DNA from 3 places in the Bradyrhizobium sp. 215_C5_N1_1 genome. Region 2 is predicted to be linked to each of the others. Evidence: predicted binding sites of a transcription regulator. Region 2 holds the regulator's gene; each other region holds the start of a gene.
What was found. Region 2 encodes PhoB, which activates phosphate uptake and scavenging genes when phosphate is short. Its sites were predicted from a motif close to TGTCATNNANCTGTCAT; they were not measured.

Region 1 (2,974 bases), 420 kb from region 2:
GCGAGGCCAAGCTGCTCCGAGATCTGATCCAGCGTGACCTCGGAAACGCTCTGGTCGCCACGCCGCGCATTGGCGAGCAGGCGATGGGCGTTCTCGATGGCGCGCTCGCCGCCTTTGACTGCGACATACATGCGACTAGCTTCCCTTGTTCACGACACGCGTGGTGCGCGGGATCGCAACCACGGCATCATCGGCGACCAGCACCAAATCGATGCCGCGCGGAAACAGCGCCTCGTTGAACTGCAGCCGTTCGAACAGGTCGAAAGGCCTGATCGAGGCCTGAAGCGTCGCGACACCGTCGATGCCGGGGCCACGCAATTCGAAGCTGCGCCCCGAATCCAGGCTCTCGACCTGAAGGATCACTGTGGTCGAGCGATCCGGATATTCGTTGGTGCCGAGCGCGAAGCGTTCGAGCGCCGGAAGCAAGGCGCCGTCGCTGATCAGCGCGAAACTCGCAATCGAAGAGTCCTGCACCACCGGCGCGCCGGTGTGGAACTTGAGCCATTTCACCACGTCCGATCTCTCCGCCATCCTTGCATCGAGCCAGAGCGGCGTGTCGTGATCGAACAGCGTCAGCGCGATCGCGGCGGTGCCGCGCATCATCGGGCCGGGCGATCCCGCCATCGGCACAATGCGCTGGACCGTGCCCGGCCGCGCCATCGCGTCCATCACCGAACGAAAGGTCGATTGGGCCGACAGAACCTTGTCGACGAAACCCGGCGGTAGTTCCGCAATCGTGGTCATGGCCTCACCCCTCACCGCGCACCATGGTGTAGAAATCAACCTTCGTCGCAGCGGTCTCGGCGGCCGCCTGCTTGCGCTGGATCATAAGCTGCTCGCGCAACGGCGCGATAACGTCACGCTCCACCGCCTCGCCGAAATCACTGGACTGCGCCAGTGCGTCGCACAGCGCGATCAGCCGCGCCTTTTCGCCATCGCGCCCCAGCGTGTAGCCGAAGCCGACCTCGCCGCTCGCGAGCCGGACCGCTGCGCGAGACACCGTGGCTTCACCGACATTGAACGGCGCGCCGTCGCCGCCGACCCGGCCGCGCAGCATGACGAGACCGTTTTCCGGCGCGCGTAGCTCCTGATGCGCCGGCAGGGCGAGAGCGCGGAGGCGAGCGGCGATCTCGCCCGCCTCCGCGTGCGCCAGCACGGCCATCGCGGCCTTGCGCTGGACTTGCTGGTTGTTGTGCTGGGTCACCAAATCCACCGAACTTTTCTGCAGAACTTGCCGAATCCAAGTTGTCTATGATAATAGACAACTTGATACGGAAGCGCCATGACTGTTTCGTGACAAACGTGTGATTTCTGAAGTAGGCTTCTCGGCGACATGAGCATGCAGGACACAGCCTCTTCGGGCGTCGCGCTGTGGCGCCTCGTTGCCGACGGCATCGAGCGCGGCATCGCCGACGGCCGCTTTGCCGCCGGCGACAAGCTGCCGGGCGAGATGGAGATCGCCGAAACCTATCGGGTGAACCGCCACACCGTGCGGCGCGCGCTGGCCGCGCTTGCCGAGCGCGGCATCGTGCGCGCCGAACGCGGCAGCGGAACCTATGTCGAGGCGCAGCGCCTCGCTTATCCCTTGCGCTCGCGCACCCGCTTCTCCGAGATCGTCGGCGCCGATGGCCGCGAACCGCATGGCCGGCTGATCGAAGCGTCCGGCGACGTCGCAACCCGCGAACTCGCGCGCGAACTGGGATTGAAGGCCGGCGCACCGCTGGTGCGAATCGAGGCGATCCGCCTCGCCGACCGCACGCCGATCTGCGTCTCCACCACCTGGCTGTCAGCGGAATTGTTCCCGGGCGCGGGTGAGGTATTCGCCGCGACGCGCTCGATGACGAAACTGCTCGAGCACTACGGCGTCCGCGACTACAGTCGCGGCGCGACCCGGATCACCGCCGGCATCGTGGACGCAACCGATGCCGCGCGGCTCGATCTGCCGCTGGGACGGCCGATCCTGGTGGTCGACGCGACCGACCACGATCTCGCCGGCAAGCCGCTGGTGACGAAGCATTCGCGGTTCGCGGCGGAGCGGGTGGAGTTTCTGGTGGAGAACGGGTGAGCGGCGCTCTCTTCCCCTCTCCCCTTGTGGGCCTGTTGCGTTATCGGCTCTTGAGGCTGAAGACGTCAGGAGCGAGTGCCCTGGTCCCGGCAATTGCCTGGCAAGATCTGTAGTTGTCGCCCTGAGCGGGCAGCTCACGCGGCGATCGTGGCCCACCGCCTCATGTTGAAGGCGATCGAGGCGAGCAGGACTTGCCCGGTCGCCTTGATCAGACCGACGTAGCGGATGCAGGTCAGCCGCATGCGGCGTTTGAGAGTAGCGAAGGTGGTCTCGACCTGGGCTCGTCGACGCGCGATGAGGAGGTTGTAGCGTTTGAGCCTGGGCGGCAGTTCCGGGTGATGTCTGTTGGGCCGACGAGCGATGCGGGGCTTCTTGCCTTCCGCCTTCAGCCGGGCCCGTCGGGCATGGGTGTCGTAAGCCGCATCGGCCCAGACCACGGCTTCATCGCCGCGGATCAAAGCGTCCGCCGGTGTCGTATCGTTGACGTTAGCGGGTGTGGTCAACACCGCGCGGATCAAGCCGGATCCTTCGTCGACACCGACATGGGCCTTGTAGCCGAAGGTCGAGCCGCTTTTGCCCTGCCGTTTGGCAAACCGGGCATCAGGATCGTTTGAGGGGCGATCCTCCTTGGGCGGAGCCGAGACTGCCTGGATCAAGGTCGCATCCAGCATCGTGCCGCGCTTGAGGATCACGCCGGCATTCTCAAGCTGACGATCCAGTTCGCCAAACAGCTTCTCCAGCAGGCCTTGTTCAACGAGCTGGTTCCGGAAGCGGTTCAGGACCGTGTGGTCGGGCGTCGCATCCTCAAGGCTCAAACCGACGAAGCGCTTGAACGACAACCGGTCGCCCAGCGCTTCCTCGAGTTCGCGCTCCGAAAGACCATACAGCGACTGCAACAGCACAGCACGA
Region 2 (20,661 bases):
CACCTTGGGCCCGAAGATCAGCATGCCCAGCATGAAGACGAGGCCGAAGGTGATGCCGATCAAGAGCGCATGCGCGGCGAGCGTGCCGGCGCGCTCGCGGTCGCCTGCGCCGAGCGCCCGCGCGATGGCCGACGCCACGGCGCCGCCCATTGCCCCGCCGGACATCGTCATGGTCAGGATCACTGTCGGAAACACCAGCGCCATTGCCGCCAGCGCCTCGACGCCGAGCCTGCCGATATAGGAGGTCTCCGCTATCACCACACAGGTGCCGGCCGACAGCGCGACCACGTTCGGCCAGGCGAGTCCGAGCAGCGTGCGCAGAATCGGCCCGTCCATCAGCGCGCTTCGTACCGGCCGCGGAGGCGGCGGCAACGGACGCTCTTGTTCATCGACCGGGATTTCGGCGATGTCGGACATGTCCTCTCCCGGGCGCAGGCCATTCGCGGCGCGGCAATGCGTAGGTGTGCCAATAAATTTCTTCGCGCGGAAGGCGCGGCGACAGGCTTAGCACGACAATTGCCGATTCCTCCTGCGCCGGATGCAGGCGTGCCCTGCGGCAGCGCATTTCAACAGATGGAATTACTCAATGGTCCACACCAGCGGCGGCTGACCGCCCGCTGTCGGGCGCAGGTGCACGCCGATGTGCCGCCCGCATCCGGCAGCGAGCCCCTCGAACAACCCTTCCAGCACCCTGGTGCAGACGCGATGATAGTCGGCGACGTCATCCATCAGCTTCCAGCTCTGCTGACGAAATTCAAACGTGCCTTCTGATGCCGTCGTCTCGGCAGCGTCATCCTGCGCGGCAAACAGAGCGTTCAGGAACGCTGCGAACTCGCTGGCGCCACCACGGCTCATAGACAGCGCCGCGGCGACCTCGTCAAAATACTGCATCCCGATCAGCTTGCCAGTGAGGTGCAGGAGATAGCCGGCGTCTTCGGGGCCGAACAATTGCACCATGACGGGCGCGGCGGTGCGCACATATTCCATCGCGTAGTTGCGGTAGGCCTTTTCCAGCCGCGGCTTCGGCCAACTCGCGACGGGCAAGGCAGGCGCGGCTTTAGCGTCGAACAACGGCGCTTCCAGATGGCGCGCGAACACCAGGCGTTGATCCAGCCCGAGCTGGTGGTCGTACTGATAATAATAGCCTTCGAGCCCATCCTGACCGTCGACGCTCTGCTTGGTGCAGACGAAGCCGAGCCTGGTATCGCCGAGCGCGACGCCATTGTTGGCGTGCCAGCCGCGCAGCATCGCGCGGCTGACCTCACCCGGCACGCCGCAGATCGCGGTGCCCTTCCAGATCCAGCGCGGCGGCGGATAGCGGATCCAGGCTTTGCGGTCGCTCTCATACATGTACTCGACATGCACGCCGCCGATCCAGTTGGAGAGATAATGATATTGCGCGGCGGCCACCGCCGGCGGCAGATGATTGAGACCGAGCTTTTCGAGCCCCGGCAGGAAGCGCTCCTGCTGCTGGCGGCGAAACACGCGGAAGACGAATTCGGCAGCATCCGCCGTGCCGCGCCGTGTGACGACGGTGAGGATGAGTCCGGTGAAATAGGCGTGATAGAGGTCGGCGACCGCGCGCCAGCGCTTCCATTGCGCTTCTTGTGCTGCGTCTGTTGCGGCGGTCATGTTCGCTCCCGATCGTTGTTTTGATCGAGTGTGTCACTGCGACCTGTACGAGGCAACCTGACGCTCAGGCAGAGCGCCCTGCACGCCAGCCCGTCAATTCCGCATCACGAATTTTGCGCAAGCCTGGCCCCACGCTCGCGCTCGACGCGTTCGGTGACGTCGCGCGCCATCGCGACCGATCCGACCACGGCACCACCGGCATCGCGCACCAGCGCGAAGGTCATCTCGATGTAGAGCTTGCGTCCGCTCTGGTGCAGCGCGCGGGTCAGCGTCGGCCTGCCCGCAAGCTTCATCGCCCCGGTGGCAAGCGCAGCTTCGAAGCCCTTCCAGTGCGCGGCGCGCAGATGTTCGGGAATGATCAGATCGAGGTTCTGGCCGAGCGCTTCGTCGGCGGAGAAGCCGAACAAGGCGGTCGATGCACGATTCCAGCGCGTGATGGTGCCAGAGCGATCCGAATAGATCAGCGCGTCCGCGACGTCGTCGAGGATTCTTGCGTCGAGTTCGGATTGAACACTCATCTCGCCACCTCGCATGCAGCCGGATTTCAGCTTGCATCCCGGCAGTAGTCAATCGAGGGGCTGCGGCGTACTGGATGCCCCGGTCAAGCCGGGGCATGACAGTAGAGTGTGGAGCTACACCCGAAAATGCTTCGATAGTTTGAGGCCCTGCGCCTGGTAGTTCGAGCCGATGCGCTGGCCGTACATCGCGTCGGGGCGCGCCAGCATTTTCTCGTAGACGAGACGGCCGACGATCTGGCCGTGCTCGAGAATGAACGGCACCTCGCGCGAGCGCACTTCGAGCACGGCGCGCGATCCCTGCCCGCCAGCTCCGGCATAGCCGAAGCCGGGATCGAAGAAGCCGGCATAGTGCACGCGGAACTCGCCGACCAGGGGATCGAACGGCACCATCTCCGCGGCGTAGTCGGGCGGCACCTGCACGGCTTCCTTGGAGGCGAGGATGTAGAACTCGCCGGGGTCGAGGATCAGGCTGCCGTCGGGACGCGCCGAGATCGGTTCCCAGAAATCCTCCACCGCATAGCCGGAGCGGCGGTCGACGTCGACGACACCGGTGTGGCGCTTGGCGCGATAGCCGACGAAGCCGTTGGCCTTCTCGCCGGAGAGGTCGACGGAGACGGCAACGCCGCCGGTGAGATCGGCATCGTCGAGATCGACGAGACGCTCGGTCGCATGCAGCGCCTCGAGCTCGTCGATGTTGAGGATGGCATCTCCGGTGCGGAAGCGTACCTGGCTCAGGCGCGAGCCCTCGCTGACCAGTACCGGAAACGTCTTCGGGCTGATCTCGGCGTAGAGCGGGCCGTGATAGCCGGCGCCGATCATGTCGAAGCGTCGGGTGCCGTCGGCGATGACACGGGTGAAGACATCGAGCCGGCCGGTCGAGCTTTTCGGGTTCGCGGCGGCGACGATCTCCGGCGGCAGCGCCAGGCTTTCCAAGAGCGGCACGATGTAGACGCAGTTGGTCTCCAGCACTGCGCCATCGGCGAGGCTGAACTCGTGCAGCTTTAACTCGTCGATGCGCTCGGCGACGGTCGCGCCGGGACCCGGCAGGAAGCTGGCGCGAACGCGATAGGCGATGTCGCCGAGGCGAAGGTCGAGGCTCGCCGGCTGGATCTGGCTTTCGACGAAGTCATAAGCGGGCAGGATGAGGCCCGCCTTCGCCATCGCCGCGATCATGCGGTCGGGCAGGATACCATTGGCGTCGGCGGCAACCGTGAAGCTCAACCGGGGGTCCTCGTCAGGGGTCAAATGCATCCGGACATGCGGGAAATAGCAGCCTTTTACGGCTATCCGATGGACGCCTTGACGGAAAGGCCATTGCGGAATATGAGCATCACTTATCCCGTGGTGATTTGAGCCGGCCGGCTTGCAGCCACGTTAAATAAGTCGCTAAACAGGCCGGGGACCTCTGTGATCCCGGCCCGTGGAAGTTATCCAGGCCGGTTTTTTTGTGACCATTTTCGATGGTCACGCAGAGGAGGTCCTATGTCGAAGTCCCCGGCGTCCACCACGCAATACCGTCCCGAAACCCGCCTGGTCCATTCCGGCACCCTGCGCTCGCAATATGGCGAGACGTCGGAGGCGCTGTTCCTGACCCAGGGCTACGTCTACAACAGCGCCGAGGAGTGCGAGGCGCGGTTCAAGGGCGAGGACCCCGGCTTCATCTATTCGCGCTATTCCAACCCGACCATCTCGATGTTCGAGCGCCGCATGATCGAGCTCGAAGGCGCCGAAGCCGCCCGCTCGGCCGCGACCGGCATGGCCGCGGTGACGACCGCGATCCTGGCGCCGCTGAAGGCCGGCGATCATGTGGTGGCCTCGCGCGCCCTGTTCGGCTCCTGTCTCTACGTCATTCAGGATCTCTTGCCGCGCTACGGCATCGAGACGACGCTGGTCGACGGAGCCGATCTCGACCAGTGGCAGCGCGCCTTGCGGCCGAACACCAAGACGTTCTTCCTGGAGAGCCCGACCAACCCGACGCTCGACGTGCTCGACATTCCAGGGATCGCCGAGATCGCGCACAGCGGCGGCGCGCGGCTCGTCGTCGACAACGTGTTCGCGACGCCGATCTGGCAGAGCCCGCTCGCGTTAGGGGCCGACGTCGTGGTCTATTCCGCGACCAAGCACATCGACGGCCAGGGCCGTTGTCTCGGCGGCATCATCCTGTCGTCGGAAGCGTTCATCGCCGAGCACATCCACAATTTCATGCGCCAGACCGGCCCGTCGATCTCGCCGTTCAACGCGTGGGTCCTGCTCAAGGGCCTGGAAACGCTCGGCGTACGCGTGCGCGCGCAGACCGAGACGGCGGGACGCATCGCCGACGTGCTGGCGAGCCATCCGAAGATTTCGCGCCTGGTCTATCCCGGCCGCGCCGATCATCCGCAGGCAGCTCTCGTGAAGAAGCAGATGCGCGGCGGCTCGACGCTGGTCGGCTTCGAGGTCAAGGGCGGCAAGCAGGGTGCGTTCCGCGTGCTCAACGAGCTCAAGCTTGCAAAAATCTCGAACAATCTCGGCGATGCCAAGAGCCTCGTCACGCATCCGGCGACCACGACGCATCAGCGCCTCAAGCCGGAAGACCGCGCCGCGCTCGGAATCAGCGAGGGCTTCATCCGCTTCTCGGCGGGGCTCGAGCATGCGGATGATCTGATCGAGGATCTGACTGCGGCGCTGGAGAAGGCGTGAGGGCTTCACGAGCTCGGAACGTAGGGTGGGCAAAGCGACTTGTCCGCCGTAGCTCGAAGAGCGAAGGCGGAAGCGTGCCCACCATTCACGATCATATCGCCGATAGATGGTGGGCACGGCGCGCGAAGAGCGCGCCTTTGCCCACCCTACGGCACCGAGCTACATCGGCCGATACGTCCGCACGTCGGCGGGCACGTTGACGCCGAGCTTGATCTGGCCGACGGAGCGGATGATGTCGTCGCCGAGGATCTGCGCGAAGCAGGCATAGCCCCAATCGTTCATATGCAGGCCGTCGGCGATCACGAAACTCTCGACCGGGATCGATTGATTCTCGTGCCAGTCGCGCATCACCTCGAAGCGGGGGAAGATGCCGACGTGACGGAGCTCGGCGACCTTGCCGAGCAGGTGCACCATCTTGCCGGCGCTCTCCTTGCGCTGGTTGACGGCCGGCGAATATTGCGGATCGACCAGCACGATGTCGGCGCCGCCAGCGGCCTGGATGCGGGAGATGCCGTCCTCGACCATCTTGGCGGTGTCACCGGGATCGAGATTGCGCAGCACCGCATTGGTGCCGACCTGCCAGATCACGAGATCCGGATGCACGTCGATCACCTCCTTCTGGAGGCGCTTCATCATCTCGGGCGCGTCCTCGCCGCCGACGCCGGCGTTGATGACGGTGATGTCGGCGGTCGGATATTGCCGGCGGAGCTGCGCGGCGAGACGGTTCGGATAGTTGAAATCGGGCGAGCTCGCGCCATAGCCTGCCGTCGACGACGAGCCGAACGCGACGATCACGACGGGTTTGCCGGCGACGAGCTTGCCCGCGACATGCGGCAGCGAGCCCATCGCCTTCGAGCCACCCTTCGGCGTGAGGCAGGGCACGCGGCTGAAAATGTCCCCGGCGGATTTCGCGACCTGCTTCACCTTGTCGATGGCGCGGGCGGTCACGCCGCGCTGCTCGTGGGACGTCGCGGCGACGGTGGTCTGGGAAGGCGAAGCGGAAGCCGGACTAGCGGCCTGCTGCGGCGCGGGCGTTGCCTGCGTGGCCTGCGCCTGCACTGGTGCCAGCGACACCGGCGTCAGGAGCAGCAGAGCCGCCGCGGGCGCAGCCAGCCATGCAGTCAACCAAAAAGGGCGGAGAGAACTCATTAACGCTAGACCTCAATTTTGCTGCTGGGCCGGCCCCAGATGGGCTGCGTCGATCACAAACTGTGCCAACGCCCGGCCAAGGCAGTCATGGACCTGTTTCGCCAGCTCTGGCCCGCGGGACGGGCTGAACAGGTCGAACTGACCCTGATCATTCCACTGCCGCATGATCGCGAAACGGTCGAACAGCGGGATGTCATGCTCCTGCGCCACCACCCGCATATTGTCGAGATAGGGCGGCACCGAGATCATGGTTTCGGTACGCGGGCTGTACTGCAAGTTCATCAACACGACGTCAGCCCCTGCTTTTTGCAGCGCGGAAACCCCTTCGGTTACCGCCCCGCGAAAATCATCGGGATCAATCGCTCGGATAGCATCCACAGTCCCGGTCTGCCAGATGACCAAAGTAGGCCTTTTTGCTTCCATCAGCTTAACGAAGGTGGCGGCCGCCTCCTCGGCCGTCTTCTTGCTCTGTATTTCTACGGAGACGTGCACGGTCTCCGACGGCAGCAGCCTGTCCTGCAGGATGGCCTGCATGCGCGCCGGATAGGAGCTGTCCTCCGAGGCCGGAATCGTGGTCGAACGGCTGCCGATGACGAGGATTTCGAGCGGTTTGCCGGCCTTGATGGCATCGGCGACCCTCGGAAGCTGGCTTTCAGTGGTGAGCAGATAGGATGGCAATTCGCAGGCCGGGGGCGCGGCCGGAGCAGCCGGCACGGCATCGCCCGCGCGCGCCAGGGGCGCGGCGAGGTTACCGCACAGCAGGACCAGGCTCAGGAGAACCTTCGCCTTCATCAGCCCCCTCCCGCCAGATCGGCGTTGCCGACGGCGTTTTTGGTTTTCGCACCGCTCTTGTCAGCCACGCGCTTGTACCACGAAATCACCCATGCAACGCCCCACATGATCAGGATTCCGGAGAGACTAATCAGCGCATGCATGGCTGCGCCGCCGGAGACTTCGGCCAGGATGAAATGGCCGGCGAAGGCGAGGAAGACGCCGAGACAAAAGATCTCGAGGGAATGCTGGCCGCAGAGGATCAGCGGCCGCAGCCAGGGCGATTTCAGGCCCGGCCATTCCCGGGGCAGGAAGCGAACGGTGAGCGCGGCGAACGCCAGGAAATGCGTGAAGCGCAGCACGTCGAGATCGGCCTTGTCGATCGGATACATCCACTGCTCGAGCCGCCTCGGCATGAAGTGGGAGAGCTGCGGCACATACCAGGTCAGCGTCACGTAGAACGCCGCGACGAGATAGGCGATCGATATCCACATCGTGACGCGGGACGCCAGGATGCGCGACATGCGTCGCGCACCTCCGAGCGCACACCATGCACCGAATACGAAAAGCAATTGCCAGGCGAAGGGATTGAACGCCCAGAAGCCGTTCGGATAGGCCGACAGATAGAGGTCGTATTCCCAGGTCACCGCGTAGAGCACGACCGAGAGGCCGAGCGTCACGTCGGGCCGCCATTTCATCAGCCACAAGATCAAGGGCAGCGCCAGCATCAGCACGATATAGAGCGGCAGCACGTCCATGTTGACCGGACGAAAGCGCAGCAGCAGCGCCTGCACGATCGTGACATCGGGCTGCTTGAGGAAATCCATGATGCCCATCTCTTCGGTGTAGAGCGGGTTCTCGAACCTGGTCGCAACGTAGGAGATTTCGGCGAGGAAGATCGTGAACAGAAAGACGTGGGCGACATAGATCTGCCAGACGCGCCGCAGGATGCGCGCGGTGGCGACGACGAAGCCGCTTTCGAGCATGGCACGACCGTAGACGAACGCCGCGGTGTAGCCGGAGATGAAGATGAAGATCTCGGTGGCGTCGCTGAAGCCGTAATTGCGGATCGTGAACCAGGTCAAAAGGCTCGGCGGCAGATGGTCGACGAAGATCAGCCACAGCGCGAGCCCGCGGAACAGGTCGAGCCGGAGCTCGCGCTCGCCGATGGCGGGCAGCGTGATGGCCGGCGCGGCGGAGCGCGGCTTCGCCTCCGCAGGTCTGGCCTCCGCAGGCTTGCCGGTTCCCGCGATCGTCGATCCCGTCACTTGGTCGGCAATGGTCATCGGGGGTTCGAAACCCTTCCGCAAATCGCGACGTGTCATGGAGTGTACAGGTCCGGCCGTCGTCTCGCAAAGCGGCCGGATCACATTGGGTCTACTTCCTCGGCAATTCTGGCGGCACGATGTCACCAAAACCGCCTGCGGGCGTTGGTTCCCGGCCGGGTTTTCGTTATGATGGCCGCCATGTATCGCGCCGTGACCCGCCAGATCGAAGTGACCGTCGAGCCGAACTTTGTTCCGGAGCAGTCGTCGGCTGACCGCTCCCGCTATTTCTGGTCCTACACCATCGTCATCACCAATTCCGGCGACGAAACCGTGCAGCTGAAGACGCGGCACTGGATCATCACCGACGCCACCGGCCGCCAGCAGGAGGTCAGGGGCGAGGGCGTCGTCGGCGAGCAGCCGACCCTGGCTCCCGGCGAGCGCTTCGAATACACCTCCGGCGTGCCGCTCGCGACCGCCTCGGGCTTCATGACCGGCCGCTACCAGATGGTCAGTGAAAGCGGCGAACGCTTCGAGATCGACGTGCCGACGTTCTCGCTGGACAGCCCGGACAACAAGCGGGTGTTGAATTAGCCCGGTGCCGTAGGCGCCGTAGGGTGGGCAAAGGCGCAAAGCGCCGTGCCCACCATTCCAAACGTGGCGCATAAGATAGTGGGCACGCTGCGCTTTGCCCACCCTACGACTGGATTGCTTCGCTGCGCGCGCAACGACGGAGGATGCGACGCCTACGCGTCTTCCACGCCGGCCTCGTGCGGCGTGAACTGGTACACCGACGAGCAGAACTCGCAGGTCACGACGACCTTGTCGTCCTTGACCATGGCGGCGCGGTCGTCGGGCGAGAAGCTCTTCAACATCGCACCAACCGCGTCGCGCGAGCAGGAGCATTGCGCCTTCAGCACCAGCGGATTGAACACGCGCACGCCACGCTCGTGGAACAGGCGGAACAGCAGCCGCTCGCCGGAGAGTTCGGGGTCGATCAGCTCGACGTCCTCGACGGTCTCGACCAGCGAACGCGCCTCGACCCAGGCGTCGTCTTCGGCGACAGCATGCACCTCCGCGCCTTCGGGCGCATCGCCGGGATGCAAATCGGCCTGCCGCGCGCGCTCGGGCGCCTTCGGCAGGAACTGCATCAGCATGCCGCCGGCGCGCCAGCGATGCTTGCCGCCGTCGTTCGAGCGCCACTCCTCGCCGACCGCGAGACGCACGCGCGTCGGGATCTGCTCGGAGCGCAGGAAATATTCGTGGGCGGCATCTTCCAGGCTGCCGCCGTCGAGCGCGACCAGACCCTGGTAGCGGCTCATGTCGGGACCCTGGTCGATGGTCATGGCGAGATGACCGTTACCGAGAAGCGTGCCGGAATCTTTTGTCTCGCCGAGGCGCTCGGCATCGTAGCGCGCATAGGCGCGCAGGCGATCCGGCGCCATGTAGTCGACGACCAGGAACGACACCGGACCGTCGGTCTGGGCCTGGAGGATGAAGCGGCCCTCGAACTTCAGCGCCGAGCCGAGCAGCGTCGTCAGCACGATGGCCTCGCCGAGCAGCTTGCCCACGGCAGCGGGATAATCGTGCTTGGTCAGGATCTCGTCGAGCGCGGGACCGAGCCGCACGAGGCGGCCGCGCACGTCGAGTGCGTCGACCTCGTAAGGCAGCACGGCGTCATCGATGGGAACCGCTGATGGTGCGCGAACCGGGCCTTCAGGCCCGGTATTCATGTCAGGGGATTGGGAAACCATGGCGCTTTATCTGGGGTCGATGGAGGAAAATGGAAGAGGGCTCAAGGGTGGTGTGTTCCGGATGCACTTATGATCGCTCAGGATCCTGCAAATTCGATGTCGTCCCGGCGCGCGCAAAGCGCTGATACGGGACCCATAGCCACAGGATTACGCGATAGCCCGCGTAGCCCGGATGGAGCGTAGCCCAATCCGGGACCACTCCAACTGCGGACACAAACCCGGATTTCGCTGCGCTCCATCCGGGCTACAAGTGAGATTACTTCACCGCGTCAAAGCACCAGGCCAGAATGCCCTTCTGCGCATGCAGGCGGTTTTCGGCCTCGTCGAACACGACCGATTGCGGGCCGTCGATCACTTCGTCGGTGACCTCCTCGCCGCGATGGGCGGGCAGGCAATGCATGAACAGCGCATCGGGCTTGGCCAGCGACATCAGCTTCGAATTGACCTGATAGGGCTTGAGCACGTTGTGACGGTGCTCACCTTCCTTGTCGCCCATCGACACCCAGGTGTCGGTGACGACGCAGTCGGCCCCCTTCACGGCGGCCTCGGGATCGGTGCCGAGCACGATCGGCGCGCCGGTGGCCTTGATGAAGTCCCGCATTACCTTTTTCGGCGCAAGCTCCGGCGGCGTCGCGACATTGAGCTTGAACTTGAAGCGCTCGGCGGCATGCGCCCAGGACGCCAGCACGTTGTTGTCGTCGCCGGTCCAGGCCACCGTCCTGCCCTCGATCGGGCCGCGATGCTCTTCGTAGGTCATGAGGTCGGCCATCACCTGGCAAGGGTGCGAGCGCCGTGTCAGGCCGTTGATGACGGGCACCGTCGCATATTCCGCCAGCTCCAGCAGGGCCTCGTGATTGAGGATGCGGATCATGATGGCGTCGACATAGCGCGACAGCACGCGCGCCGTGTCGGCGATGGTCTCGCCGCGGCCGAGCTGCATCTCGGCGCCGGTCAGCATGATGGGCTCGCCGCCGAGCTGGCGCATGGCGACGTCGAACGAGACGCGGGTGCGCGTGGAGGGACGCTCGAAGATCATCGCCAGCGTCTTGCCTTCCAGCGGCTTCACCGGCTGGTGCGCTTTCTGCTTCGCCTTCATGGCGGAGGAGGCCGCGAGCATGCTCTTGAGCTCCGACAACGGGAGCTCGTTGATATCCAGAAAGTGCTTCGGGGACTTGCTCATCAGCTCGCCGCCCGCTTGGTCTGACTGGACGAGATCGCGGCGCAGGCGCGCTCGAGCCGCCCGACGCTGTCCTCGATTTCGGCTTCGGTGACGATCAAGGGCGGCAGGAAGCGCACGACATTGTCGCCGGCGCCGACCGTGAGCAATTTTTCGTTGCGCAATGCCGCGCCGAGATCGCCTGATGGCACCACGGCCTTGATGCCGATCAGAAGGCCTTCGCCGCGCACTTCGCTGACGATGTCAGGATAACGATCGATCACGGAGGCGAGCTTCTGCTTGAGCAGCAGCGACATCTTCTGCACGTGATCGAAGAAGCCGGGCTTGAGCATGACGTCGAGGACGGCGTTGGCAGCCGAGATCGCGAGCGGATTGCCGCCGAAGGTCGAGCCGTGCGAGCCGGGCCCCATGCCGGCAGCCGCGTCCGCGGTCGCCAGCACCGCGCCGATCGGGAAGCCGCCACCGAGCGCTTTGGCCAGCGACATCACGTCAGGCGTGACGCCGGTGCGGCGATGCGCGAACAGATCGCCGGTGCGGCCCATGCCGGTCTGCACCTCGTCGAACGCGAGCAGCAGGCCCTTCTCATCGCAGAGCTGGCGCAACGCCCTCAGGAAGGCGGGCGTTGCCGAACGCACGCCACCCTCGCCCTGGATCGGCTCGATCAGGATGCCGGCGGTCTGCGGACCGATCGCCTTCTTGACGGCGTCGATATCGCCATGCGGGACCTGGTCGAAGCCGTCCATCGGCGGGCCAAACCCTTCGAGATATTTTGCCGAACCGGTCGCGGCGAGCGTTGCCAGCGTGCGGCCGTGGAAGGCGCCTTCGAAGGTGATGATGCGGTAACGTTCCGGATGACCCTTGGAGAAGTGATGATGGCGGACGAGCTTGATCACACCTTCCAGCGCTTCGGCGCCGGAATTGCAGAAGAACACGAAGTCCGCGAAGCTTTCGTTGCACAGACGCGCGGCGAGCTTCTCGCCGTCCGGGCTCTGGAACAGGTTCGACATGTGCCAGAGTTTGGTGGCCTGCTCTTGCAACGCTTTGACCAACGCAGGGTGAGCATGGCCGAGCGCATTCACCGCCACGCCCGAGGTGAAATCGAGATAGCGATCGCCATTGGTCGCAATCAGCCAGCAGCCTTCACCGCGCTCGAAACCGAGGTCGGACCTGGCGAAAACGGGGAGCAAATGCGGCGCTGCGCTGTTAGTCATGACGATCACTTGAATGTTGCGGACGGCGTGAGCGTGCATTGCGCAACGCACCATTGACCGGCCCGGAAAACGAAACGTGCCGCCTTTTAAGGGCGGCACGCGAGACTATCTTATGCCTGGTGAAACCGGTGTCAATGCCGCCCGGAAAGCCTCGCGAAACGCAGAATCCGTAGTCTTGCGGTGGCGATTTTGCGTATTTCCGCCACGGAACATGTGGAAGCGAGTCGGCGGACTCTTGCGCGTGAGTCACGCCATATTGTAGCGTTTGGCTTGTCAGATACGACATCTCGTGCAGCAGTTCTGATCCTCTAAGTCCTCATGTACCGGCGTAAGCGTTCGGGCGCATCTGGTGCGCCCGGCGAGCCTTAAGGGATTCTGGCGGCACGGGTTTTTCGAAGCTTAGGCATTCGCCGTGCGGCCGCCAGGATGGCAGGCGCCGGCGAAGGAAAGGGTGCAATGACCGTTTTGACCTGGTCGGATGATCGCGTCGAGCAGCTGAAAAAGCTCTGGGAGGCCGGGCTTTCGGCCAGCCAGATCGCCGCTGAACTCGGCAATGTGACCCGCAATGCCGTAATCGGCAAAGTGCACCGGCTCGGCCTGTCGGGCCGCGCCAAGAGCCCTTCATCGGCAGCGCCGCGGCCGCGCAAGGCACGCCCCGCCCAGCACATGATGCGGGTGACCCGCCCGATCGCGCGCGGCAACACCGCGCTGGCGCAAGCCTTCGAAGTCGAGGTCGAGGCCGAACCGGTCACCTACGACAACGTCGTGCCGATGAGCCAGCGGCTGTCGCTGCTGGAGCTGAACGAGGCCACCTGCCACTGGCCGGTCGGCGATCCCTCGAGCCCGGATTTCTTCTTCTGCGGCGGCAAGGCGCTCTCCGGCCTGCCCTACTGCGCCCAGCACTCGCGCGTGGCGTATCAGCCCGCGGCCGATCGCCGGCGCGCGCCGGCGAAGCCGGGTCCGCGCTGAGGTATCGGATTAGCTGACTACGAAGACGGCGCCGTCACGCGATGACGGCTCAACTCACTCGGTGTCGTCCCTGCGAACGCAGGGACCCATAATCCCGGCGCGTAGTTATTGCGCGGGATGATCACTCCGAGTCTTCGCCAAACCACTCCCTGTGGTTATGGGTCCCTGCGTTCGCAGGGACGACATCGAGGATGCGGTGGCAGCCCGCTAAATCACGTCTGCCACAGCAACCCCTTACGCTTGCTCCGCCTTCGCAAAGCGATCGTCCAGTGCGTAGCCCGCGCCGCGGACGGTGCGGATCGGGTCCTGCTCGCGGCCGAGATTGAGCAGCTTGCGCAGGCGCCCGATATGGACGTCGACGGTGCGCTCGTCGATGTAGATGTCACGGCCCCAGACGCTGTCGAGCAGCTGCTCGCGCGAGAACACGCGGCCGGGATGCTCCAGGAAGAACTCCAGCAGGCGATATTCGGTCGGGCCGAGATCGATCGGCCGGCCCGAGCGCGCCACGCGACGCTTGTCGCGGTCGAGCTCGATGTCGCCATAGGCGAGCACGGTGGCGAGCCGCTCGGGGCTGGCGCGCCTGAGCAGGCCCTTCACGCGTGCCAGCAGCTCCGGGACCGAGAACGGCTTGACGATGTAGTCGTCGGCGCCGGTCGCAAGGCCCCGCACCCGCTCGCTCTCCTCGCCGCGCGCGGTGAGCATGATGATCGGGAGCTGCTTGGTCTCGGGCCGGGAGCGCAGCCGCCGGCACAGCTCGATGCCGGAGAGGCCCGGCAGCATCCAGTCGAGCACGATCAAATCGGGGATGTGCTCCTTGAGGCGGGTGTCGGCATCGTCGCCGCGCATCACCGTCTCGACGTCATAGCCGTCGCCTTCGAGGTTGTAGCGGAGAAGCTCGGTGAGAGCTTCCTCGTCCTCAACCACCATAATGCGTGCGCCCATGGTGTTCGTCGCTCCTTAAGTGTTCGGGACCGTCGTGGCGAAGGTCGTCATGTCGCCCTTCGGCCGCTTGTCGGTGATCGCCTGGCCCTCGATCATGTAGAACACGGTCTCGGCGATGTTGGTGGCGTGGTCACCGATGCGCTCGATGTTCTTGGCGCAGAACATCAGATGGATGCAGAACGAGATGTTGCGCGGATCCTCCATCATGTAGGTGAGGAGCTCGCGGAACAGCGAGGTGCAGATGGCGTCGACTTCCTCGTCGCCCTTCCACACCGCCATTGCCGCCGGCAGATCGTGCGCGGCATAGGCGTCCAGCACCGACTTGACCTGTTGCTGCACGAGGTCGGTCATGTGCTCCAGACCGCGGAACAGCTTGAGCGGATGGAAATCCGTCTCCAGCGCCGCGACGCGCTTGCCCATGTTCTTGGCGAGGTCGCCGATCCGCTCGAGATCGGTCGCGACGCGCATGGCGCCGACGATCTCGCGCAGATCCACCGCCATCGGCTGGCGGCGCGCGATGGTGAGAACGGCGCGCTCCTCGATCTTCTTCTGGAGCGCGTCGAGCTCGGCGTCGATGGTCACGACGCGCTGGCCGAGCGCGACGTCGCGGCGGATCAGCGCGTCGACGGAATCGACGATCATGCGCTCGGCGATGCCGCCCATCTCGGCGACCAGGCGCGTGAGTTCCTGGAGGTCGGTGTCGAAGGCCTTTGCGGTATGTTCAGAACCCATGTTCCGTCTCCTCAGCCGAACCGGCCGGTGATGTAATCCTGCGTGCGCCGGTCGGTCGGCGACGTGAAGATCTTGCTGGTGTCGTCGAACTCGATCAGCTCGCCGAGATACATGAAGGCGGTCTTGTCGGAGACGCGCGCCGCCTGCTGCATGTTGTGGGTGACGATCGCGATCGTGTAGTTCTCGGACAGCTCCTGGATCAGCTCCTCGACCTTGGCGGTCGAGATCGGGTCGAGCGCCGAGCAGGGCTCGTCGAACAAGATCACCTCGGGCCGCACCGCGACCGTGCGGGCGATGCAGAGGCGCTGCTGCTGGCCGCCGGAGAGCGACAGGCCGGAGGCGTTGAGCTTGTCCTTGACCTCGTTCCACAGCGCGCCGCCGCGCAGCGCCTTCTCGACGCGGTCGTCCATCTCGGACTTCGAGATCTTCTCATAGAGACGGATGCCGAAGGCGATGTTTTCGTAGATCGTCATCGGGAACGGCGTCGGCTTCTGGAACACCATGCCGACGCGGGCGCGCAGCAAATTGAGGTCCAGCTTGGGGTCGAGGACGTTGGTCTGGTCGAGCATGAGCTGACCGGTGACGCGCTGGCCCGGATAGAGGTCGTACATCCGATTGAAGATGCGCAGCAGGGTCGACTTGCCGCAGCCAGACGGGCCGATGAACGCCGTGACGCGGTTGGTGCCGAGCGCCAGATTGATGTTCTTCAGCGCGTGGTGCTCGCCGTAATAGAAATTGAGGTTGCGCACCGTCACCTTGGCCGGAGCTTCGGGCAGCACCGGCGCCTGGGGCAAACCACCGGCCGCGCTCATCGATACGGAAAGATCACTCATTTTGCGGTCCTCTCGGCGCTCAGAATGCGCGCGCCAATATTCAGGGCAAGAACGGTCAGGGTGATGAGCAGCGCGCCGCTCCAGGCGAGCTGCTTCCAGTAGGCGTAGGGGCTCTGCACGAAATTGTTGATGGTGACCGGCAGGTTCGCCATCGTCTTGTTCAGACCCAGGCTGAAGAACTGGTTCGACAGCGCGGTGAAGAGCAGCGGCGCGGTCTCGCCGGCGACGCGGGCGGTGGCCAGCATCACGCCGGTAATGAGGCCCGAGCGCGCCGCGCGATAGGCGATGCGCTTGATCACCAGCGAGCGCGGCAGGCCGAGCGCCGAGGCCGCCTCACGCAGTGCGTTCGGCACCAGCAGCAGCATGTCCTCGGTCGTGCGCAGCACCACCGGGATGACGATCACCGCAAGCGCGAGGCAGCCGGCAATCGCCGAGAAGCCGCGCATCGGCACCACCACCGCACCATAGATGAACAGGCCGATGATGATCGAGGGCGCCGAGAGCAGGATGTCGTTGATGAAGCGGATCACCGAGGTCAGGCGGTCGTTGCGGCCGTACTCGGCGAGATAGGTGCCGGCGAACAGACCGAGCGGCGCGCCGATGCCGACGCCGAGCACGGTCATGATGATCGAACCCACGATGGCGTTGCGCAGGCCGCCCTCGGTCGAGCCCGGAGGCGGCGTGTCCGCAACGAAGAGCTCCAGGTTCAGGCCGGCAATGCCGTTGTAGAGCAGCGTCATCAGGATCAGCGCGAGCCATGTGACGCCGAAGGCAGCGGCAGCCAGGCAGAGCACACGGATGACGATGTCCATGCGGCGGCGGCGTGCGTAGATCGGGTTCATGTTACTTCCCCGCCTTCTTTTCAAGACGCATCAGCATCAACCGTGCAGCCGCGAGCACGAAGAATGTCAGCACGAACAGCAGCAGGCCGAGCAGGATCAGGCCGGACTGGTGCAGGCCGTCGCTTTCGGCGAACTCCGATGCGATCGCCGCCGAGATCGTGGTGCCCGGGGCGAAGATCGACGACGAGATGCGGAACGAGTTGCCGATGATGAAGGTCACCGCCATGGTCTCGCCGAGCGCGCGGCCGAGCGCCAGCATGACACCGCCGATGACGCCGACGCGGGTATAGGGGATCACCACGCTGCGCACGACTTCCCAGGTGGTGCAGCCGACGCCGTAGGCGGCTTCCTTGAGCACCGGCGGCACCGTCTTGAACACGTCGACCGAGATCGAGGTGATGAAGGGCAGCACCATGATGGCGAGGATCAGCGCCGCGTTGAACAGGCTGAGATAGGACGGCGGGCCTGCGAAGATCGCGCCCAGCACCGGGATGCCGTCGAAGATCTTGATCATGAAGGGCTGGAACGTGTTGGCCAGGAACGGGCCGAGCACGAAGAAGCCCCACATGCCGTAGATGATCGAGGGAATGCCGGCGAGCAGCTCGATCGCCATGCCGATCGGGCGGCGCGCCCATTGCGGGCAGAGCTCGGTCAGAAAGATCGCAATGCCGAGACCGACCGGAATGGCGATCGCCATCGCGATGAAGGAGGTGATGAGCGTGCCGTAGATCGGGCCGAGCGCGCCGAGCACGGGCGGATCTGCCGACGGCGCCCAGCGCTGCGTCCACAGGAAGGCGAAGCCGTATTCCTTCATCGCCGGGAACGCGCCGACGATCAGCGAGATGATGATGCCACCGAGGATGAGGAGCACCGAGATCGCGGACAGCCGCGTGATCCAGTAGAAGGTGAGGTCGCCGAGCTTGAAGGCGCCCAAGGCCTTGGCGCGGTCATACGGTCCGGCGTCGTCGATTACATCGCTCTGAACGGCCATCTCTGCCACGCCGATCCCCTGTGCCCGTTTGATATACGCTTGTTGTCGGTCTTGTTGTTGGTCTTGCGCTCCGGATGCGGCGCGAGGCCGATCCGGAGCGGAGGTCTTGTGAGATCCCGGCGCCCAGTCCGGGACACAGAGCGCTTAGCTCTTGATCTCGGCAGCCCAGGTCTTCTCGATCAGTTGGACGACCGGGTCCGGCATCGGGATGTAGTCGAGCTCTTCAGCCGCCTTGCCGCCGCTCTTGAAGGCCCAGCGGAAGAACTTGATGGCTTCCTGCGAGGCTGCCTTGTCGGTGGCATCCTTGTGCATGAGGATGAAGGTCGCCGCCGTGATCGGCCAGGACTTGTCGCCGGGCTGGTCGGTCAGGATGACGTAGTAGCCGGGAGCCTTGGCCCAGTCGGCGTTGGAAGCGGCCGCCTGGAAGGCTTCGACCGTCGGCTGCACCGGCTTGCCGGCCTTGTTGACGAGGCCGGTGTAGGTCAGCTTGTTCTGCTTGGCATAGGCGTACTCGACGTAGCCGATCGAGTTCTTGGTCTGGCTGATGTTGCCCGACACGCCTTCGTTGCCCTTGGCGCCGACGCCGACCGGCCACTCGACCGCGGTGCCCTCACCGACCTTGCTCTTCCAGTCCGCGCTGGCCTTAGCGAGATAGTTGGTGAAGTTGAAGGTGGTGCCCGAACCATCCGAGCGGCGGACCACGGTGATCGCGTCCGACGGCAGCTTCACGTTCGGATTGAGCTTCTTGATCGCGGCGTCGTCCCACTTGGTGATCTTGCCGAGATAGATGCTGGCCAGGGTCTCGCCGTCGAACACCAGCTCGCCGGGCTTCACGCCCTCGATGTTGACGACCGGAACGATGGCGCCCATCACCATCGGCCACTGGACGAGGCCGTCCTTCTCGAGCTGCTCGGCCTTGAGCGGCGCGTCGCTGGCGCCGAAGGTCACGGTCTTGGCCTGGATCTGCTTGATGCCGCCGCCGGAGCCGATCGACTGGTAGTTCAGACCGTTGCCGGTCTCCTTCTTGTAGGCGTCAGCCCACTTGGAATAGATCGGGAACGGGAACGTCGCACCGGCACCCGTGATGTCGGCAGCAAACGCCGCCGTCGCCGATGCGGCGACCAAGCCGGCAGCGACGATAGTTTTGATGAAATTCATGGTGGTCTCCATACAGGGGAGCGAAGCGCCATCCGCGCCCGATCGCGCTCCCCGTGCCGCCCCTTTAGGAGCGGTCGGCTGTGCTTTTACGAAGGTTTCGTGACAGCTGGATGACACGGCCAAGCGATTGAAATCGCTTGAATATCAGGTCGAGGCCGCGGTCTTCGCCTGGGGAAAACAGGCCGTGAAAACGGCGCCCTGCTTGGGCACGCTCTCGATCAAAAGCCGGCCGCGATGGCGGTTAAGAATATGTTTCACCAGCGATAATCCGAGCCCCGTCCCGCCCTGCGAGCGGCTGTCACCGACGTCGACCCGGTAGAACCGCTCGGTCAGCCGCGGCAGATGCTCGGGCGCGATGCCGGGGCCGAAATCGCGGACCATGACCCGGATTTCCTGAGTTCCATCAGTGGCTGCCGCCGCGGCCAGCGACACGATGACACGTCCGCCCGACGCCCCGTATTTGAGCGCGTTCTCGATCAGGTTCTCGAACAGGCGGAGCAATTCCTCGCGGTCGCCCGCAATCATCACCGGGGTCTCAGGCAGATGGGTTTCGACCTCGACCTGGCGCTCCCGCGCCAGCGGCTCGAGCCCGTCGGCGACCTGGAAGATGATCGGCAGCAGGTCGACCAGGGTGTCGGGCCGCACATGGGCCGACAGCTCGACCCGCGACAGCGAGAGCAGATCGTCGATCAGGCGCGCCATCCGGGTCGCCTGGTTGTGCATGATGCCGAGGAACCGCTCGCGTGCCTTGGGATCGTCCTTGGCCTGGCCCTGGAGCGTGTCGATGAAGCCCGACAGCGCGGCGAGCGGCGTGCGCAGCTCGTGGCTGGCATTGGCGACGAAGTCTGCGCGCATCTCCTCGACCCGGCGCAGCGGCGTCTGGTCGTGGAAGGTCATCAGCATGCATTTGTCGGCGCCGCCGAAGGAGGTCGGCACCGGCACCGGCGTGATGGTCAGCTCCATCCAGCGGTCGACCGGGACATGGTCGAGATAGGTCGTGCGCCGCGGCTCGGTGGTGGCGATGGATTCACGCAGCGCGGTGATGATCTCCGGCGAGCGCAGCGCGAACTGGGCGAGCTCGTTCTTGCGCAGCGCCGGCGCCAGCTGGGCGGCGGCGGCATTGAGATGGATGACACGCCCGGCGCGGTCGAGCAGCACCGCCGGATCCGGCATGCCGGCGACGACCGCGGCCACCGCCGCGCTCTCGACCGGGTTGACGCGGCGGGTGTCGTCGCGCGAGGCGGCATTGTCGTGCAGCCTCCAAGGGATCAGCGCCGCGGCCGCGATGCAGAGGAACACCGTCGCCGCCCGCATCACCGACAATTCGCCGAGCGAGACCACCACCGACAGCGCCAGCGCCGCGGCGATCAGGATGACGGTCGAGTGCCGCAGCCGGTCGGACCAGGGCTGCGCGGAGGGAGAAGATGGTGCGTCGATCGCCATCGGGGCGGGCTTCTCCTAAAGGGGATGCGCCGGTCAGGCGCCGGTGTCGCTGCGCTCTCTCACATAGGCGGCTTCACGCGCCGGGCCGGGGTCGAGCTTGAGCGCCGCCTGCTGCAAGCGCTTCGATCGAGCGCCGATTATAACCTCGCGAAACGTCAGCAAGATTACAGATATGACGAAGGGGGAGAGATAATAGAGGACGCGGAACAGGAGCATGCCACCCAGCAGTTCCTCGCGGTCCATCTGCCAGAGGCCGACCAGCATGGCGGCATCGAACACGCCGAGCCCTCCCGGCGAGTGGCTGGCAAAACCGAGCAGCGTCGCCGAGACGAAGATCACCGCCACCACGACGAAGCCGAGATTGGGCTCGTCCGGGACCAGCACGTACATCGCCAGCGCACAGAAGCCGAGATCGATGATGCCAATGGCGATCTGGAGCAGCGTCAGCGGGCCGCCCGGCAGCACCACGGTCCAGGGCCCGCGGCCGACCACCCGCGGCTGGGTCCAGACCCAGACCACATAGGCGACCAGCCCCGCGATGATCATCATCGCCAGCATCCGGTTCAGCCAGGGCGGAAGCTGGTCGATCGCGGCA
Region 3 (2,974 bases), 410 kb from region 2:
GCCGCGACACGGAAGCCGGCACTTCACTGGCCCGCGAAAGCACACGCTCGACCAGCCGGTCGAATTCCTCGCCCGAGAGGCCGGTGCGCTCGACCATGCGGTTGCGCTTGCGCGGCTTGGCCATGTCGGCAACGGTGCCGTCCATGTGGTCGTTGAAGGCGAACAGGTCGACGCGGCCCTCGGCGAGCCACTGGCCGATCTCGGCCTCTGCATCGAGATTGTAGGTCTCGTGCCGCAGGTGGAAACGGGTATCGGCGGCGAATTGCGGGCGCTGCCGCTCGATCGCCTCCATCAGGGTGCGCGCATTGCCGGCGCTGCGCAGGCCCGGCTCCCACGAACAGGTCGTGGCGTGAAACACCGTGGTGATGCCGTTGCTGATCGCCTGGCGGTCACTGTCGGCGAGCGCGACGTCGATCGGGAAGTCGACGCCGGCGCGCGGCATCATCTGCCGCTCGAAGGCATCGCCATGCAGATCGACGATGCCGGGCAGCACCAGCAGGTTGCGCGCATCGATCGCCAGCCGCGCACGGCCGCGAGAGGCATCGACCTGCGCAATGTCCGCGCCGGACACCAGAATGGAAGTTTCGACGAGCTCGGAGCCGATCAGGGCCCGGCCGCCCTCAAGGAAGATGTCTGTCAAGCGACCGCGCTTCGTTTGCTGGCAGGGGAACGGGTGAGGGAGCTTGCCCGTGCTTCATATGCCGAGAGGAAATCTTCAATCCCGAGCTTGCGGAAATCGGGCAGTGCTTCACGCAATTTGTCGTGATCCCAGTCCCACCAGGCGAGTCGGGCCAGCCGTCCGGCGACGTCTTCCGAGAACCGCCGCCGCACGATGCGCGCCGGATTGCCGGCGACGATGGTGTAGGCCGGCACGTCCTTGGTGACGATGGCGCCCGCCGCGATCACCGCGCCGGTGCCGATGTTGCGGCCGGGCAGCACGATCGCGCCATGGCCGATCCAGACGTCGTGGCCAATATGGACGTGATGCTGGCGCCGCCAGTCGAAGAACTCGGTGTCGTCGCTCTCGCCTTCGAAGTAGGCGCTGGAACGATAGGTGAAATGCGCCTGCGTCGCGCGATGCATCGGATGATTGCCGGGATTGATGCGGGTCATCGCCGCGATCGAGCAGAATTTTCCGATCGTGGTGTAGGTGATCTGGGCGTCGTTCACGACATAGGAGTAATCGCCCATCGCGACTTCAGTGAGGATCGTGCGCGCACCGACTTCGGTATAGGTGCCGAGCCTGGTCTCATGCAGCTTCGCCGAAGGGTCGATGGTCGGTTGAACCGAGAGCGTTTTGCCGGCCATGCTGCATCCGATAGGTCGAGGGCGGGCGTACCTCTTCGAGCGGCCTGATGACAATGTCATGACGATGCGATGACAGGGGAAGAGGTGTGTAGGATCGCCGCACCGCAACGCCGGTGTCACACAAGTGTCAAGTGCCAGCGCTAGCGGTGGCAGCCAGCTACTCTGGAGCCCTCTATGCTGGTGGTTGAAGGTCTGACGTGCCGCTTCGGCGCAAAAGCCGCGGTGGACGACGCTTCGTTTCAAATCTCCCCCGGCGGCTTCGTCGGTGTGATCGGGCGCTCCGGCGCCGGCAAGTCGACCATGCTGCGCATGATCAATCGCCTGGCGACGCCGACGCAGGGCCGCATCCTGTTCGACGGCCTCGACGTCACCGCGCTGCGCGGCAAGGAGCTGCGGCAGTGGCGGGCGCGCTCGGCGATGATTTTCCAGCAGTTCAACCTGGTCGGCCGGCTCGATGTGCTCACCAACGTGCTGATGGGGCGTCTTGCCACGATGCCGGCCTGGCGCTCGCTGACGCAGACCTGGCCCGAGCACGACAAGGCGCTGGCGATGTCGGCGCTCGAACAGTTCGATATCGCCTCACTCGCCGCCCAGCGCGCCGACCAGCTCTCCGGCGGCCAGCAGCAGCGTGTTGCGATCGCCCGCGCGCTGGTGCAGCAGCCCGACATCATCCTCGCCGACGAGCCGATCGCCTCGCTCGACCCGCGCAACACCAAGATCGTGATGGATGCGCTGCTGCGCATCAACAAGCATTTCGGCATCACCGTGCTCTGCAACCTGCATTCGCTCGATCTGGCGCGCAGCTATTGCGATCGCCTGATCGGCATGGCGCAGGGGCGCGTGGTGTTCGACGGCGCGCCGGCCGAATTGACCGACCACGTCGCGCGCGAGCTCTACGATCTCGAAGCCTCCGACGTCATGGGCGGAATGCCTGTGCCGGCGCCTGAAGGCGTGCCGGCGCTCGGAACGGCCGCGGCCGCCTGAGCTGCGCCTGTAACTGCCAATTTTTGCGTCAACCGACCCCAACCGATGAAGAGGGTATCATGATCACTCGCAGACTGGTTCTTGCCGGCGCCGCCGCGCTCGCGTTCACGACTTCGGCCTCCGCCGACGACTGGAAAGCCAAATATCCCGAACTGACCTTCGCGGTCATTCCGGCGGAAAACGCCTCGGGCGTGACCGAGCGCTGGGCGCCGTTCATGAACTATCTCTCCAAGGAATTGGGCGTGAAGGTCACGCTGCGCATCGCCAACGACTACGCCGCCGTCATCGAGGGCCAGCGCGCCGGCAACATCCATATCGCCAGCTACGGCTCGGCGTCGTTCGCCCGCGCCCGTCTGACCGGCGTCAAGACCGATGCCTTCGCCAACGACATCAACGCCGACGGTTCGACCGGCTACTACTCGGTGTTCTTCGTCAAGGCGAGCAGCCCCTACAAGAGCGTCGACCAGCTCAAGGGCAAGAACCTCGGCCTCGTCGACCCGAACTCGACCTCCGGCAACAATGTGCCGCGCTTCGAGCTCGACAAGATGGGCATCACGGATGCCGACACCTATTTCAGCAAGGTCGTCTTCACCGGTAGCCACGAGAACGCGATCCTGGCGCTGGCGCAGGGCACGGTCGACGTTGCGGCCAACCAGTGGACCAGCGATGACGATTCCACGCT

Region 1: phnF (phosphonate metabolism transcriptional regulator PhnF) is a predicted target of PhoB. The motif match lies at 1,283-1,299, and genes of this name have one in related genera.
Region 3: phnC (phosphonate ABC transporter ATP-binding protein) is a predicted target of PhoB. The motif match lies at 1,367-1,383, and genes of this name have one in related genera.

Annotation. Positions count from the first base shown of each region.
Region 1 is NZ_CP197228.1:8,120,388-8,123,361, forward strand. Features, by position in the region: gene AB7G19_RS38955 (carbon-phosphorus lyase complex subunit PhnI) at 1-131, opposite strand, end outside; gene phnH (phosphonate C-P lyase system protein PhnH) at 136-744, opposite strand; gene phnG (phosphonate C-P lyase system protein PhnG) at 749-1,213, opposite strand; gene phnF (phosphonate metabolism transcriptional regulator PhnF) at 1,334-2,065, shown strand; gene AB7G19_RS38975 (IS5 family transposase) at 2,200-2,974, opposite strand, start outside.
Region 2 is NZ_CP197228.1:8,530,602-8,551,262, forward strand. Features, by position in the region: gene AB7G19_RS41180 (MATE family efflux transporter) at 1-417, opposite strand, end outside; gene AB7G19_RS41185 (hypothetical protein) at 580-1,632, opposite strand; gene AB7G19_RS41190 (PAS domain S-box protein) at 1,737-2,150, opposite strand; gene AB7G19_RS41195 (2'-deoxycytidine 5'-triphosphate deaminase) at 2,265-3,401, opposite strand; SAM riboswitch at 3,482-3,561, shown strand; gene AB7G19_RS41200 (O-succinylhomoserine sulfhydrylase) at 3,633-4,829, shown strand; gene AB7G19_RS41205 (SGNH/GDSL hydrolase family protein) at 4,989-5,978, opposite strand; gene AB7G19_RS41210 (SGNH/GDSL hydrolase family protein) at 5,991-6,770, opposite strand; gene AB7G19_RS41215 (OpgC domain-containing protein) at 6,770-8,035, opposite strand; gene apaG (Co2+/Mg2+ efflux protein ApaG) at 8,216-8,608, shown strand; gene AB7G19_RS41225 (Hsp33 family molecular chaperone) at 8,761-9,768, opposite strand; gene argF (ornithine carbamoyltransferase) at 10,025-10,948, opposite strand; gene AB7G19_RS41235 (aspartate aminotransferase family protein) at 10,948-12,156, opposite strand; gene AB7G19_RS41240 (GcrA family cell cycle regulator) at 12,613-13,125, shown strand; gene phoB (phosphate regulon transcriptional regulator PhoB) at 13,360-14,067, opposite strand; gene phoU (phosphate signaling complex protein PhoU) at 14,083-14,799, opposite strand; gene pstB (phosphate ABC transporter ATP-binding protein PstB) at 14,811-15,632, opposite strand; gene pstA (phosphate ABC transporter permease PstA) at 15,629-16,474, opposite strand; gene pstC (phosphate ABC transporter permease subunit PstC) at 16,476-17,465, opposite strand; gene pstS (phosphate ABC transporter substrate-binding protein PstS) at 17,610-18,623, opposite strand; gene AB7G19_RS41275 (ATP-binding protein) at 18,768-20,066, opposite strand; gene AB7G19_RS41280 (lysylphosphatidylglycerol synthase domain-containing protein) at 20,100-20,661, opposite strand, start outside.
Region 3 is NZ_CP197228.1:8,125,867-8,128,840, reverse strand. Features, by position in the region: gene AB7G19_RS39005 (alpha-D-ribose 1-methylphosphonate 5-triphosphate diphosphatase) at 1-640, opposite strand, end outside; gene AB7G19_RS39000 (chloramphenicol acetyltransferase) at 637-1,308, opposite strand; gene phnC (phosphonate ABC transporter ATP-binding protein) at 1,483-2,292, shown strand; gene phnD (phosphonate ABC transporter substrate-binding protein) at 2,352-2,974, shown strand, end outside.